2 regions of the Actinoplanes sp. NPDC051346 genome follow, and region 2 is predicted to be linked to the other one. Evidence: riboswitches for the same ligand, from Rfam matches in the RefSeq annotation. Region 2 holds a riboswitch; the other holds the start of a gene.
The links. Region 2 has a riboswitch for glycine ahead of gcvP (aminomethyl-transferring glycine dehydrogenase). Riboswitches for the same ligand answer to the same signal wherever they lie in the genome.
Positions count from the first base shown of each region.

Region 1: it holds a riboswitch for glycine, as region 2 does, so the genes downstream of both, AB0M36_RS10200 (L-serine ammonia-lyase) here and gcvP (aminomethyl-transferring glycine dehydrogenase) in region 2, are expected to answer to the same signal.

Region 1 covers NZ_JBFBAJ010000003.1:421,450-429,010, reverse strand. Annotated here, with positions in the region: gene AB0M36_RS10230 (hypothetical protein) at 1-102, opposite strand, end outside; gene AB0M36_RS10225 (helix-turn-helix transcriptional regulator) at 284-664, opposite strand; gene AB0M36_RS10220 (hypothetical protein) at 800-1,510, opposite strand; gene AB0M36_RS10215 (S8 family serine peptidase) at 1,617-3,473, shown strand; gene AB0M36_RS10210 (hypothetical protein) at 3,659-4,228, shown strand; gene AB0M36_RS10205 (S26 family signal peptidase) at 4,231-4,812, shown strand; glycine riboswitch at 4,977-5,078, shown strand; gene AB0M36_RS10200 (L-serine ammonia-lyase) at 5,103-6,413, shown strand; gene AB0M36_RS10195 (hypothetical protein) at 6,588-6,950, shown strand; gene AB0M36_RS10190 (hypothetical protein) at 6,993-7,561, opposite strand, start outside.
Region 2 covers NZ_JBFBAJ010000004.1:529,327-536,887, reverse strand. Annotated here, with positions in the region: gene AB0M36_RS13800 (peptide deformylase) at 50-544, opposite strand; gene AB0M36_RS13795 (anthranilate synthase component I family protein) at 586-1,842, opposite strand; gene AB0M36_RS13790 (DUF5999 family protein) at 1,965-2,165, shown strand; gene gcvP (aminomethyl-transferring glycine dehydrogenase) at 2,321-5,125, opposite strand; glycine riboswitch at 5,201-5,294, opposite strand; gene AB0M36_RS13780 (nucleotidyltransferase domain-containing protein) at 5,354-6,022, shown strand; gene AB0M36_RS13775 (nucleotidyltransferase domain-containing protein) at 6,019-6,762, shown strand; gene AB0M36_RS13770 (hypothetical protein) at 6,780-7,367, shown strand; gene AB0M36_RS13765 (hypothetical protein) at 7,474-7,561, shown strand, end outside.

The DNA.
Region 1 (7,561 bases), on a different contig from region 2:
GCTCGCCATGTCCAGCACCTGCTGCCGGGATCTGCTCCGTGGCAGAGCGACGACGACTCCCTGCGGCGTCTTCACGCGGACCGCGATCGGCAGTTCGGTCATGCAGACGCGCATGGTACCTCCCGAGATTCGCTGATTTGCCTCGTCGCGGTCGACGCGCGGCGGCGGCCACGACTACTGAACGCGTATCCGGCCCCACTCTATGAAGCATTCGGCATGATCGATGCCTGGGCCGCAGATTTCTCCCGATACGAAAACGCCGACGCGGGCGGGTGTCGGCGGATCAGGCCGATCGGTCGGCGCTCAGCAGGGACTGGATCAGGGCGAGAACGTGGCGCCGGTCGTCGGGGCTGAGCCGCGACAGCGCCGCGACGAGGACGGAGATCTCGGGATCGGTGACGGGCTCCTGCCAGGTGGTGAGCCCGGCGGCCGACGCGGCCGCGGCGCGGATGGCGTCGATGGGCACGCCGAGTCCCTCGGCCAGTCCCTCCAGGGTCGCCGGATGCGGCGGCCGGCGCAGGTGCTCGGCCGTGGCGAGGTGGTGGACGGTGGAGCGCGGGACGTCGCCGCGGCGGGCGACGTCGGCATACGACCAGCCCTGCTCCGCCATCCGGTCCCGGATGAGCTGCTGGAGAGGGTTCATCGGCATCCCGGTCGTCGTCATCGTCAGAGAAGTTCATAATTTACCGCGCAAATATATCGAACGGGGTCGACCCCTTGTCCGGCACCATCGTCGAGCGTAGCGTCCGATGTCGATGGACAACTTGTCCATCTAGGTTGGACGTTGGGAGGCACCATGTCAGCCATGACGTACGCACCCACCATGACGACGCAAGGCCAGGGTCAGATGTTCGGCGGCTGGGGCGAAACGAGCGCGTACGGTCCGCAACAGAGCGGCCAGACGATGGGCCAGCAGCCGCTGCAGCAGGCCGCGCAGCAGCAGCTCGCGCACCGCATCGCCCAGCAGCTGATCCGTCAGCAGGTCACCCAGGTACTGGCTCAGCAGCCCGGAATCACCCAGCAGCTCGAGCAGATGCAGCTCATCCAGGTGCAGACGCAGTCGCACCCGCTGGTGCAATTGCTCGCCCAGCAGCCGTTCCTGCAGCAGGTCGCGCAGCAGGTCATCCAGCAGATCACGCAGTCCGGCGTGCTGCAGCTCGCGCACCAGGTCGCCCAGCACCTCGTGCAGCAGCAGCTGTCCCAGCAGCAGGGCTGGGGACAGCAGGGCATCGGCCAGCAGTACGGCCAGCAGAGCTTCGGCCAGCAGCAGCCGCAATTCGGCCAGCAGCAGTACGGCCAGCAGCAGCCGCAGTTCGGCCAGCAGCAGCCGCAGTACGGCCAGCAGCAGTTCGGCCAGCAGCAGCCGCAGTTCGGCCAGCAGCAGAGCCCGTTCGGCCGCTAGCGGTTCCCCAGCCGGACACCGCGATCGCCTACCTGCGCCGCCGATGGCCACCGCCGTCGTGACGGGATGGCAGGCCTCCCGATCGATGCACGGCCGGCGCGTCAGCAACGGCACCTCGGCGGTGGCCGGACCGTGAGTCCGGCCGCCGCCGACGCACTCCGATCCCGCGCCGGCCCCTATCCGGGCGGCGCCACGTCAGCGGAAGGAGCACGCCATGGCCGAACAGGGCCAGGCACCCGGCACCGGCCGGCCGAAGGGACGGCCCGACAAACCTACGGATCGACCGGCCGAGCCCCGTGCCGCCACGGCCGGCGGCAACCGGCCGGGCGAAACCGGTGACACGCAGCCCGAGAACAGGCCGCGCGGCATCGGTGACGACAAGCAAGCCCGCCCCGAATCCGTGGGGCGGCGTCCCGAACGGTATCTCGTCGCACCGACCGGCTGGGCGTCGACGGGACTGCCCACCGACCCGGCCACGGCCGGGCAACAGCTCATCGAAGCGATGCAACGCAACCCCGACCTGCACGTACTGCGGGTCATCCGCAGCGCCGCGAGCGAGTCGAGCGAGGCTCCCACCCAGCGCAGCCCGTACCCGGCGGTCGCGGTAGTGGAGACCACCCACGAGCAGGCAGCGATCCTCGCGGCGCGACCCGAATTCCACGTCGACATCGACCACCCGCTCCGGCACGGTGAGCAACTGCCGGTGCCGCCCATGATCCCGGGCACCGGCACGCTGGACCAGTCGGTCACCGTGCGCTTGCGGGTACGCGACGAGCGCGACGAACCGCTGCGCGACGCGGCGGTCTACGTCTACGGCGGCCTCTACCCGGTCGTGGGCCGCACCGACGGCAACGGCGGCGTGGAGCTGGCGGTGCCGGCCGACTCCCTCGAAGCCGTACGCGGCGTCTATGTGCGCCCGCGGGCCGACTGCTGGAGCGTCATGCTGGACTCGCCGTTCCTGTCGGCGACAGAGGTGAACCCGGTGGTCTGCAGGCGGCTCGACAGCGCACCACGCGAAGTCGCCGGCGACGGCTGGGCTCGCCGCGTGATGAACTTCGACCGGATTCCCCCGACCTACCGCGGCCATGGCGTACGGATCGCCGTCATCGGCTCGGGCGTCGACGCCGGACGCCTCGGCGCCGCCGAGGGCGTCATGTCCGGCATCAACGTGGTCGGCCAGGACGAGAAGGCCTGGGACTCCGACACGATCGGCCGCTCCACCCACACCGTCGCGCTGATCACCGGCGTCGACGGCGATCAGGCCGGTGGCCTGGCCCCCGAGGCCGAGGTGCACGTCTGCCGGGCCCTGCCCGGGCGGCTCAGCGACCTGATCGAGGCGATCGACTACTGCATCGCCCAGGAGGTCGACGTCATCGACCTCGGCGTCTACGCGGACGGTGTGGCCGGGCTGGTGGCCTACAAGCTGGAGGAGGCCCGGCAGGCCGGCATCCTCTGCGTGGCGGCGGCCGGCGACACGGGCGGACCGGTCACGTTCCCCGGCACGCTCGCGCCCATCTTCACCGTGGGTGCCATCGGTCAGGTGGGCACGTACCCGCCGGAGAGCCACCACGCGGCCCAACAGGCCGGGATGCCGACCCGGGAGGGGTTCTACGTCGCCCGGTCCAGCTGCGCGGGCCCCGAGGTGGACGTGTGCGCACCCGGTGTCGCGGTGATCTCCGCCGTCGGCACTGAGGGCCGGGCGGCCCTGGACGGCACCCCGGTAGCCGCGACCCACATCGCCGCGCTGGCCGGCCTGGTCCTCGCCCACCACCCGGACTTCCGCTACGGCTTCGGCATGCGCGGCCCGGCCCGGGTGCAACGCCTGGCCGAGCTGATCAAGGCGAGCTGTCGGCCGATGCCGGGCACCGACCCGTACCGCTGTGGCGCCGGAGTCCCGGACGCGGCCGTCGCGGTCGGCCTGGTCCCGCAGTGGGCGTCGTACGGCGCTCCCCAGGCCGCGGGTGTCCCGTTCGCCCCACCCGCCCCGGCAGCCCCGGCGCAACCGCCGGCGGCGACGCTGGCGGCGGCGATCCGGGCGGCCGGATACCTGCTGCCTGACCCGGACGAGTGACAACAGGGATCACCGGGCCGCTGGGTGGACGCGAGTCCACCCAGCGGCTTTTTCCGGTCCGGAGATTTCTTTTCAGCCTTGCCGTGGTTTTGACAGCGGCTTGAGACGCGGTTGAGGAATCCCGCCGAACTATCCCTCCGACAGCGAGAGATGGCCGGTGCGCCGGTCGGTGAGAGGAACACAGGATGCAGCTCGGCGGAACGAAGATGCTGGCGGTGGCGCTGACGGTGACCGGCGGAATCGTGATCAGCTCCGGCGTCATGTGGCAGGCCTCAAGCGCGGCTTTCACGGCGAACACCGGCAACGCGGCCAACAGCTGGAACGCGGGTACGGTCACGCTCAGCGACGACGACAACGATACGGTGATGTTCTCGCCCACCAACCTGCGGCCCGGCTCGACCGGCGACAAGTGCATCAACGTCTCGTACACCGGCAGCCTCTCGGCCACGGTGAAGATGTACGGCACCGCCGTTTCCGGCGACCTTGCCCCATACGTCGACCTGGTGATCGAAGAGGGCACCGGCGGCGGCTTCGGCAGCTGCACCGGCTTCAGTGCCACGGGCACCGCCTACACCGGCACGCTGTCCAACTTCGGCAGCGCCAAGAACAACTTCAACAACGGTGTCGGCACGTTCGCCCCGGCGTCGGCCAGCAACAAGACCTACCACATCACGTACACCGTGAACGCGAGCACGCCGGACAGCGCGCAGGGCAAATCCGCCGCGGCGACCTTCAAGTGGGAAGCAGCGAGCTGATCATGACCACCATGTCCGCTCCGGCCGGGTGGGCCGGAACCCAGCCGCCGGCCGGACGCCGCCGCACCCCGTGGGGTCGGCACATCCCGCAGGGCCTGCCATCGCTGCTGCTGCGGCTCGTGGCCCTCGCCGTCCTGGCGGGCGTCGGCGCCCTCATCGCGTGGAGCTCGGTCCCGGCGATCTGGGGCTGGACCCCGGTCGCGGTGGTCAGCGAGTCGATGAGCCCGTCACTGCACCGCGGTGACGTCGCCGTCACCTCCGCACCGCCGGAGAACTGGACCCCGCTCGTCGGCCAGGTCGTGGTCATCCCCGACCCGCAACACCCGGGGCAGACCCGCATCCACCGCATCGCCGGCCTCGACGAGAACGGACTGCTGATCACGCGCGGCGACGCCAACGGCAGCGACGACAGCTTCCGTACGGCCCCCGACCAGGTCAAGGGCATTGGTCGCCTGCTGATCCCCGGGGTCGCGCTGGCGACGCTCGACCTGAAAGAGGGCGACCCGGCGATGTTCGTGGCCCAGACGGTCGCCGTGCTCGGCGCGGTCGCCCTGGCCCTGCGCCCCGCACGCCAGCCGGAGTGACCCGACGCGCCCGACTTGACGGCTCGCGGTAAGGCTTCTACGGTCGGCCCACAACTGAAGATTGCGCTGCTCGAGCCCTGGCGGGAGAGCATCCGACCCCGGTCGGGACGCCGAAGGAGCAACTCCTCCCCGAGAATCTCTCAGGCACAAGTTACCGCCAACGGCGAGGCGACTCTGGAAAGCCGGGACCAACCAGGACCCGCACCCACGGTGCAAACCGCCTCGCGGCGGTGAAGCTCTCAGGTATAGATGACAGAGCGGGGAGGGTCATCTGCGACCAGGGAGCCTTCATGGCGGTCAGCGCCTTCGACCTTTATTCGATCGGGATCGGTCCGTCGTCCTCGCACACCGTCGGCCCGATGCGGGCCGCACGGCTCTTCGCGGCGGCGCATCCCGATGCCACCCAGATCCGCGTCGAACTGTTCGGCTCGCTCACCGCGACCGGCCGCGGCCACGGCACCGACGGTGCCATCCTGCTGGGGCTGGAGGGTGAGGATCCCGCCACCATCGACCCCGACCGCGCCGGCGTGCGCGTCGAGGAGATCGGCACCGACGGCAAACTGTTGCTCAACGGCACCCGGCCGATCTCCGTGGAGTTCGTCCGGCATCGACGCAGCCTGCCCTTCCACCCGAACGCCCTGCGGTTCAGCGCCGACGGCGGCCCCGAGCAGACCTACTACTCGGTCGGCGGCGGCTTCGTGGTCGAGGAGGGCGCGGGCCCGGACCCAGACGCGACCGTGCTGCCGCATCCCTTCAGCACCGGCGACGAGCTCCTGAGGATCTGCCGCCAGGAGGGAACGTCCGTCTCGGGCGTGATGCTCGCCAACGAGCGCGCCTGGCGCACGACCGAAGAGATCCACTCCGGCCTGCTGCACATCTGGGAGGTCATGCGCGGGTGCGTCGCGCGCGGTCTGCGTACGGACGGCATCCTGCCGGGTGGCTTGCGGGTACGACGGCGCGCACCGGCGCTGCACGCTGAGCTCGCCCGGGGGTTGGACGCCGACCCGCTGCACGTGATGGATTGGGTGAACCTCTTCGCCCTCGCGGTCAACGAGGAGAACGCGGCCGGCGGCCGGGTGGTGACCGCCCCGACCAACGGCGCGGCCGGCATCGTCCCGGCGGTGCTGCACTACTACATGAAGTTCGTTCCCGGCGCCAACGACGACGGCGTGGTCCGCTTCCTGCTCACTTCCGCCGCGATCGGCATCCTCATCAAGGGCAACGCGTCCTTCTCCGGAGCCGAGGTCGGCTGCCAGGGCGAGGTCGGCTCGGCCGCGGCGATGGCGGCCGGCGCGCTGTGCGAGGTGCTCGGCGGCACCCCGGAGCAGGTGGAGAACGCGGCGGAGATCGCCCTGGAGCACAACCTCGGCCTCACCTGCGACCCGGTCGGCGGACTGGTGCAGATCCCGTGCATCGAGCGCAACGCGATCGCCAGCGTCAAGGCGATCAACGCGGCCCGGCTCGCGCTCAACGGTGACGGTGACCATCGGGTCAGCCTCGACACGGCGATCCGCACGATGCGCGACACCGGGCGCGACATGTCGAGCAAGTACAAGGAGACGTCCCGCGGCGGGCTCGCCGTCACCGTCGTCGAATGCTGAGCTGACGGACGCTCGCGGTCCGGTCTCGGCCGGCGGCCTGGTCTTGGCTCGCGGTTCGGCTCTAGGTCGGGCCGCGCACTTGGTGGTGGCGGGGGAGGCGGTGCGGTCGCTGGTCGGACGGCGGGGCCGGATAATGTGCATTCCGGACACTCGCCGACGTGGGAGCGGAAACCGGTGAAGGTAAAGCTGAACAAGCGCCAGCTCGCCATCGGCGTCGCGGTGGTCGCGGTGGTCCTTGTCGGCCTCGTGATCAGCCGGTCCGCCCAGGAGGCGGGTCCGGGCCGCCTCGACGACGCCGCCGACCGGGCCTGCACCACGTTCGCCGAGGGTTTTGACGACGCCGCCACCAGGACGGCCCGCCTCTCGCTCGCCGACGAGGTCAACAAGTGGTCGACCGGCAGTGAGAACGAGCGGATCGCGGACCGTGCCGTGGCGATGGGCCGCAGCGCGAACGAGAGCGATGCCGAGTGGAAGTCCGGCGCGACCGCCCTCACCCAGGCATGCCGCGACGCCGGTTGGGACGCCTCGCCGCGCTGACCACATGCCCGGCTTCCTCGGCGGGTCTCTCCGCGGTGTCCGTCAGGGGCGGCGGGACTCGCCGGTGACGCGGACGGGGACGGTGAAGACCGCGCCCAGGCAGGTCGGGTCCGCGTCGGCCGCCATTCGTAGGCCGCCGGGCACGGTGAAGACCGCCACGTCGTTGCGGGCGACCTCCCACCGCACCGCCAGCTCCGGCCGCGCGAAGGTGACGCCGTGCCGGTCGCAGCCGTTCTCGCGGTGCTCGTCGTCGGCGATGACGTTTCCGGTGCCGGCCGCGACCGAGGTGACGCGGATGGCGAAGTCGTTGTCGTTCGAGACCGTGACGGTCAGGTCGCCGGTGCCACCCGGTGTCAGCGGAACGTCGAGGCTGGAGCGTCCCCGCAGTCCCATCTCCACATAAGCGCCCGCCCCGGCCGAGGCGCTTCCCGAGCCCGTGATCTTCCAGTACGCCCACATGGCGCTGGCATTGACGATGGCGGCCGCCACCGCGGCGGCCACGAGGATGCCCCGGGTTCGCTGGTCGAGTCCTCGCCGGCGGGGCGGCGGCAGGGTGACGGGGTCGTCGAGATCAGGCTCGCTGGCGGGCGGGGGTCCGGTGGAGGCCCGCG
Region 2 (7,561 bases):
CGAAAGCGCCGACGGGCGAAAGAGCCGCGCGGAGAGGCCGGGTGGCCGGTCAGGCCGGCATCGGGCGGCTTCGGCGCAGTTCGCGCAGCGCCTGGCGGCGGGTGTCCCCGGTCAGCGTGTCGATGTAGAGGCGGCCGTCGAGATGGTCCGTCTCGTGTTGCAGCGCCCGGGCCAGGAAGCCGGTGCCGGCGATCGTCAGCGGCTCGCCGTACATGTCGACGCCGGTCGCGGTGACCGTCATCGCGCGTGGGGTCGCGAAGCCCATCCCGGGCAGCGAAAGGCAGGCTTCCTCGTCGTCCTGCGTGCCCTCGAACCCGGAGAGGACCGGGTTGACGAGGTGGCCGACCTTGCCGTCGACGTTGTAGGAGAACACGCGCAGGCTCACTCCGATCTGCGGTGCGGCGACGCCGGCGCGGCCGGGCTCGCGCACGGTGTCCTCCAGGTCGGCGACGAGCCGGCGCAGGTCATCGTCGAAAACGGTCACGGGGTCGGCCGCGGTGCGCAGCACGGGATCGCCGAAGAGCCGGATGGGACGCACTGTCATGCCTCGACCCTATCGATCAACGGTATGCACCGGGAGCCCTGTCACTCGTTACCGTGCCGGGTCGGTCCGGCCAGCGCGGCCCGGATCGGGCCCGCTTTCGCGGCCGCCTCGTCGACCTCCGCGTCGGGATCGCTGTCCCAGGTGATGCCGCCGCCGGCCCACAGGTGGACCCGGCCGCCGGTGACCGCGACGGTGCGGATGGTCAGTCCCAGGTCGACGTGGTTCGTGCCGACCCAGCCGAGGGCGCCCATGGCGACGCCGCGCCCGACCGGTTCCAGGGCGGCGATCACGTCCAGCGCGGCGAGCTTGGGCGCGCCGGTCACCGAGCCGCCCGGGCACACCGCGCGCAGCAGGTCGGCCAGGCCCAGGTCGCCCTCGATCGGCGCGGAGACCTGCGACTCGGCCTGCCAGAGACCGGACCAGCGGCGCACGGCGAAAAGCTCGTCGACGTCGACCGGGCCGACGCCGTTCAGGCGGGCCAGGTCGTTGCGTTCCAGGTCGACGATCATCACGTGCTCGGCGCGCTCCTTGGCGGAGGCGAGCAGCTCGCGGCGGCCCTCGGCGGTGGCCGGACGGGTGCCCTTGATGGGCCGGGTGATGACCCGGCCGTCGCGCACCTCCACGAGGGTCTCCGGCGACGCCGTCGCGATCGCCCAGTCCCGTCCTGTCAGAATGCCGCCATACCGCGCTCCGGGCAGTTTGGTTACCCGCTGTAGGGCCGGACCCGGATCTCCCGTGTACGGGGCGCTCACATGCCCTACGACATTGACCTGATAAACGTCGCCCCGCGCGATGGCCTCGTGGACCGCGCGGACCGCGTCGGCATGCTCGTCGCGGGTCCAGCTGTCCTGCCAGGCGCCGATCGACCAGGGAGCCGGCGGTGACACATCGTCACCGCCCGGAAGCGCCGGGAGGTCGTCTCCCCGGTCCAGGTCGTCATCGGTGTGTCGGTAGAGAACCGCTACCACGTCGGGGATTCCGGGCACCGGGCTGGGCCGTCCCGGCGCCCCGCCGATCATCACCGAACCGGCCGCAGCCGATACGTACAGTGAGGATCCGCAGACGGTGCCGGCGCCGAACGGGTGAAAAGAACTAGCCGTTAGTACGAGTTTTCGCACCGGCAGTCCGTTGTTCTCGAGCCACGCTGACAGAAGCTCAGCGGGGTCACCTCCGTCACTCAGGTACCACTCGTACCGGCATGACGGACGGTGACGGCGCTGGCAGGAGGCCGGAGAACCCGGTGGAACGGCTGGCGCGCCTGTCGCACAGTGGTCGTATCCGCGACCGCCGTGGAACATCTGAACAGTGGATTCGCTCAATGTGGCCCCGTCACTCGCTCCCCACGGACTCGTTCCGATGGGAGTAGTGTTCGCCACCGTTGATGTGAAGAACGACACAACCCCCGACACGGAGACCTCCGATGTGCCAGCACCAAACCACCTGCCCCTCCGCTGAGGCCGTGGACCGCGAAGCGGCCCGCATCGTGGCGACCTTCCCCGAACAGGGATGGAGCCTGCTCTGCAACGGCGTCATCCTCTTCGAGGACACGGGCGAACTCCTGCCCGACGGCAGCAAGATCGAACCCCACCGTGGCCCGGCCCGGCACGCCCTCGCGGCCTGACCGAGCCCGCCCCCTCACGAACGCACCCGGACCGCCACGCAGAGGCCCCGCCAGACCCTAGGGCGCGCGCCCCCCGGACTCCCCGGGGCACACGCCCGCCGGCCACCGGGCACGGCTCAGGCCGGTGACTCCGCACCGGCCCGGCGCGCGCCACCTCAGTCCTCGAACGCCTCCGGCGACGGACAGGAACACACCAGGTTCCGGTCCCCGTACGCACCGTCGATGCGCCGCACCGGCGGCCAGTACTTCGCCGTCCGATCCACCCCCTCCGGGAACCCGGCCAGCGACCGCGGGTACGCGTGCGGCCACTCGTCCGCCGACACCGCCGCCGCCGTATGCGGGGCGTGGTGCAGCGGATTGTCGTCCCGCGGCCACTCGCCCGCCGCCACCCGGTCGATCTCACCCTTGATCGCGATCATCGCGTCACAGAACCTGTCCAGCTCCGCCAGGTCCTCGCTCTCGGTCGGCTCCACCATCAACGTGCCCGCGACCGGGAACGACATCGTCGGCGCGTGGAAGCCGTAGTCGATCAGCCGCTTCGCCACGTCGTCCACCGACACGCCCGTCGCCTTCGTGATCGGACGCAGGTCCAGGATGCACTCGTGCGCGACCAGGCCCTCGTTGCCCGCGTACAGCACCGGGTAGTGCTCCCGCAGCCGCGCCGCCACATAGTTCGCCGCCAGCACCGCCACCGCCGTCGCCTGCGCCAGCCCGTCCGGACCCATCATCCGCAGGTACGCCCACGAGATCGGCAGAATGCCCGCCGAACCGTGCGCCGCCGCCGACACCGCGTGGTGGTCACCCGGCTCCAGGGGGTCGCCCGGCAGGAACTCGGCCAGGTGCTCGCGCACCGCCACCGGGCCCACACCCGGGCCGCCGCCGCCGTGCGGAATGCAGAACGTCTTGTGCAGGTTCAGGTGCGACACGTCCGCGCCGAACTTGCCCGGCCGGGCGTACCCGACCAGCGCGTTCAGGTTCGCGCCGTCGACATACACCTGGCCGCCCGCGTCGTGCACCTTGCCGCACAGCTCCGCGATGCCCCGCTCGTAGACGCCGTGCGTCGACGGGTACGTCACCATGATCGCGGCCAGCGCGGCACGGTGCTTGGCGATCTTCGCGTCCAGGTCGGCCAGGTCCACGTTGCCGTTGTCGTCGCAGGCCACCACGACCACCCGCATGCCCGCCATCACCGCGCTGGCCGCGTTCGTGCCGTGCGCGCTCGACGGGATCAGGCACACGTCACGGTGCACGTCCCCGCGCGAACGGTGGTAGCCCCGGATCGCCAGCAGGCCCGCCAGCTCACCCTGCGAACCCGCGTTCGGCTGCACGCTCACCGCGTCGTACCCGGTGACCTCCGCCAGCCAGGCCTCCAACTGCGCGACGAGAGCCTCGTAGCCCGCCGTGCGCGACGCCGGCGCGAACGGATGGATGTTCGCGAACTCCGCCCAGGTGACCGGCTCCATCTCCGTGGTCGCGTTCAGCTTCATCGTGCACGAACCCAGCGGGATCATCCCCCGGTCCAGCGCATAGTCAGAATCGGACAGGCGGCGCAGATAACGCAGCATCGCCGTCTCCGAGTGGTGCGTCGAGAACACCGGATGGGTCAGGTAGTCCGTCGTGCGCGCGAGCGGGCGCGCACCACATTCCGCCGGCGCGGCCGGCGCGGCACCGAAGGCCGCCAGGACGTCCGCCACCACCGCCGCCGTCGTGGTCTCGTCGCACGACACCGACACCCGGTCCTCGTCGACGAAACGCAGGTCGATGCCGGCCGCGGCCGCCGCCGCGACCACCGCCGCCGCCCGACCGGGCACCACCGCGGTCACCGTGTCGAAGAACGCCGCGTGCGCCACCTCGACACCCGCCGCCGTCAGGCCACCCGCGAGCGCCAGCGCGTGGTCGTGCACCCGCTCGGCGATCGCCCGCAGCCCACGCGGGCCGTGATAGACCGCGTACATGCTCGCCATAACCGCCAGCAGAACCTGGGCGGTGCAGATGTTGCTCGTCGCCCGCTCCCGGCGGATGTGCTGCTCCCGCGTCTGCAGGGCGAGCCGGTAGGCCGGGGCGCCGTCCGCGTCGCGGGACACACCCACCAGCCGGCCCGGCAGCGAACGCTCCAGACCGGCACGCACCGCGAGGTAACCCGCGTGCGGGCCACCGAAGCCCAGCGGCACCCCGAACCGCTGCGTCGTCCCGGCGGCGATGTCCGCACCGATCTCACCCGGCGCCCGCAGCAGCGTCAGCGCCAGCAGGTCCGCCGCCACCGTCACCAACGCGCCCGCCGCGTGCGCCGCCTCGACCAGCGCCGCGTGGTCACGCACCGCGCCGGAAGCCCCCGGATACTGCAGGTGCAGGCCGAAAAACTCCGCCGGCAGCTCCCCGTCCGCGTCCAGGTTCACCAGGCGCAGCTCGATGCCCAGCGGCTCCGCGCGGGTCCGCAACACGGCGAGGGTCTGCGGCAGGGTGTCCGCGTCCACCGCGTACACGTTGCTCTTGCTCTTCGACGAACGGCGCGCCAGCGTCATCGCCTCCGCGACCGCCGTGCCCTCGTCCAGCATCGACGCGTTCGCCGTGGTCATGCCGGTCAGGTCCGTGACCATCGTCTGGAAGTTCAGCAGCGCCTCCAGGCGCCCCTGACTGATCTCCGGCTGGTACGGCGTGTACGCCGTGTACCACGCCGGGTTCTCCAGCACGTTGCGCCGGATCACCGCCGGCGTCACCGTGCCGTAGTAGCCCAGCCCGATCATCGACGCGCTGACCTCGTTACGCCCCGCGATCTCCCGCAGCTCGGCGATCGCCTCCTCCTCGGAGGCGGCCGGCGGCAACTCCAACGTCCCGTGCCAGCGGATGACCTCCGGGATCGCGGCATCCATCAGCGCCTCCATCGACGCGTACCCGATGGCCTTGAGCATCTGGGTCTGCGCGTCCGAATCGGGACCGATGTGGCGATGTGCGAACGTCATGGCGGCTCCAGAGGGCTACAGAGGTCGACGGGCAACCTCCCCCTCTGTCATACCCACGAGCGCACTCCAGAGTCGCCTGCCCCCGCGGTCCTTTTGCCTGAGAGGTTCCGGGGAGGATTTGCCCCTTCGGCGCCGCCGGCGAACCGGTGGTCTCTCCCGCGTGGGTGGTACGGCTGCGAACAACCTACCAGCGCGGTTGTCCCGATCACCCGACCTAGGCTGTGGCGTGTGACCTATCCGCCTCACACCATCCTCGCGGTCGTCACCGGCTCCCGCGCCTACGGGCTCGACGGACCCGACTCCGACCACGACCGCCGAGGCGTCTACGCCGCGCCCACCCGCGCCTTCTGGCACCTCGACAAGCCGCCCACCCACCTCGACGGCCCCCAGCAGGAGCAGTTCTCCTGGGAGATCGAACGGTTCTGCACCCTCGCCCTGCAGGCCAACCCCACGGTCCTGGAGGTCCTCTGGTCACCGCTGATCGAACACGCGACCCCCGACGGCCACGAGCTGCGCGCGGCCCGCACGGCCTTCCTCTCCCGACGCCTCGCCCACACGTACGGCGCGTACGCCCGCGACCAGCTCAAACGCGTCGCCTCCCGGCGGGCCCGCACCGGCGAGACCAACCACAAGCAGGCCATGCACATGATCCGGCTGCTCCTCGCCGGCGCCCACGTCCTGCGCACCGGCGACATCCTCCTCGACGTCAGCGCCCGGCGTGACCGCCTCCTGCGGATCAAAACCGGTGGAGAGGCCTGGGAATCCGTGGTCTCGTGGTCCGACGAACTGCTCGCCGACCTGGACGCGGCCGAGGCCGCCACCGTCCTGCCGGCCGAACCCGACCGCCAGACGATCGACGCGCTGCTGACCGGCGTACGCGAAAGGGGTCTGACGTGACCGTCGACGTGCCCGCCTGGGCCGCGGAAGCCGCGGACCTGCCCTACCCCACGATCTTCGTGACGGTCAGCGGCGCCCACCTGTACGGCTTCGCGTCCGTCGACAGCGACCTCGACCTGCGGGCCTGCCACCTGCTGCCCGCCGCGGAGGTGGTCGGCCTGCGCACCGGCCCCGAGACGATCAGCTCCGACACCTGGCGCGACGGCGTCGAACTCGACGTGGTCAGCCACGACCTGCTCAAGTTCGCCCGGCTGCTGCACAGCCGCAACGGCTACGTCCTCGAACAGCTGCTGTCCCCGCTGGTCGTCACGACCTCGGCCACGCACCGCGAGCTGGTCACGCTCGCGCCCGGGCTGATCACCCGACACCATGCCCACCACTACCTCGGCTTCGCCGCCACCCAGGCACGGCTGTTCGCCGAGACCGGCGAACTCAAGCCCGCCCTCTACACACTGCGCGTGCTGCACACCGGCATCCACCTCATGCGCACCGGCGAGGTGATCGCCGACCTCAGCGCGCTCAGCGAACTGCCGTACGTGCCGGAGCTGATCGCCAACAAGCGCGCGGCGGAACACGGCGCGTTCCCGGAGCAGCTCAAGGAGGCGGTCGAGACCGACGTGGCGCGGCTCCGCGCCGAGCTCGAGGCGGCCCGCGACTCGTCCCGCCTGCCCGACCAGGCCGACCCGGCGGCGGTCGAGGCGCTGCACGAGCTCGTGGTCCGGGCCCGCCTCGCGGGGTGAGCTGGCACGATGGCGCGATGCTGTGGCCGGTCCTGCTCGACGCTTGTCCCTGCGACACCCCGTGGGCGGTGGGTAAACGGGTGTCGACTCCCCTGAGATGGATTCACGACCCGGAACTTCCCGACGATCTGGTGCTGCGCGAGACCGTCGTGCGGTCCAGCCCGTTGCGCAATGTCTTTGGGGAGCAGTGGGCGAACCTCATCACCTCAGGCGATCTGCGCGCGGTTCTGCAGGGCGACTACCGGACGGGAGAGGTCACGCTCGACGGGTGCCTGGCCCACGACACGTTCTTCGAGGGCCTCAGTGACCTGCCTGTCACGGTGGGCGTCGTCCGGCGGATCCGCCTCGTGCAGTACCTGTATGACCGCGGCGCCGAGGACTGGGTCCGCCGCCCGGTGGGCCCCCGCCTGATTGACGTGCCCGACACCGACGACCTCCCCGACGACCCTCCCCTGTTCGACGCGGAGCCGACGCCCCCGGACTGGGAACCCGAACCCGGCACCATGCGGCTCTTCAGCCCCGAGGAGTGGTTCCGGCTGGTCCGCGACAAGCTGCCCGAGGAGCAGTGGCAGGCCCGCGGCTTCCTCGTCGATCTGGAGGCCTGAGTCGGCGAAGCCGTCGTGTTTGGTGTGGGGCGGCGCCCTGCGCCTAGAGCATCCTAGGAACCTAGGGGTTATCCGTCGGGGCGGGCGGCGGTCTACGCTGGTCACCATGTCCACCCGCGCGCTCGACGCTCCGGTCGTCCATCTGGCGCGCCCGCACCGTCCCGTGCTGGTCGCCGGCACTCTGGCCGAGCTGA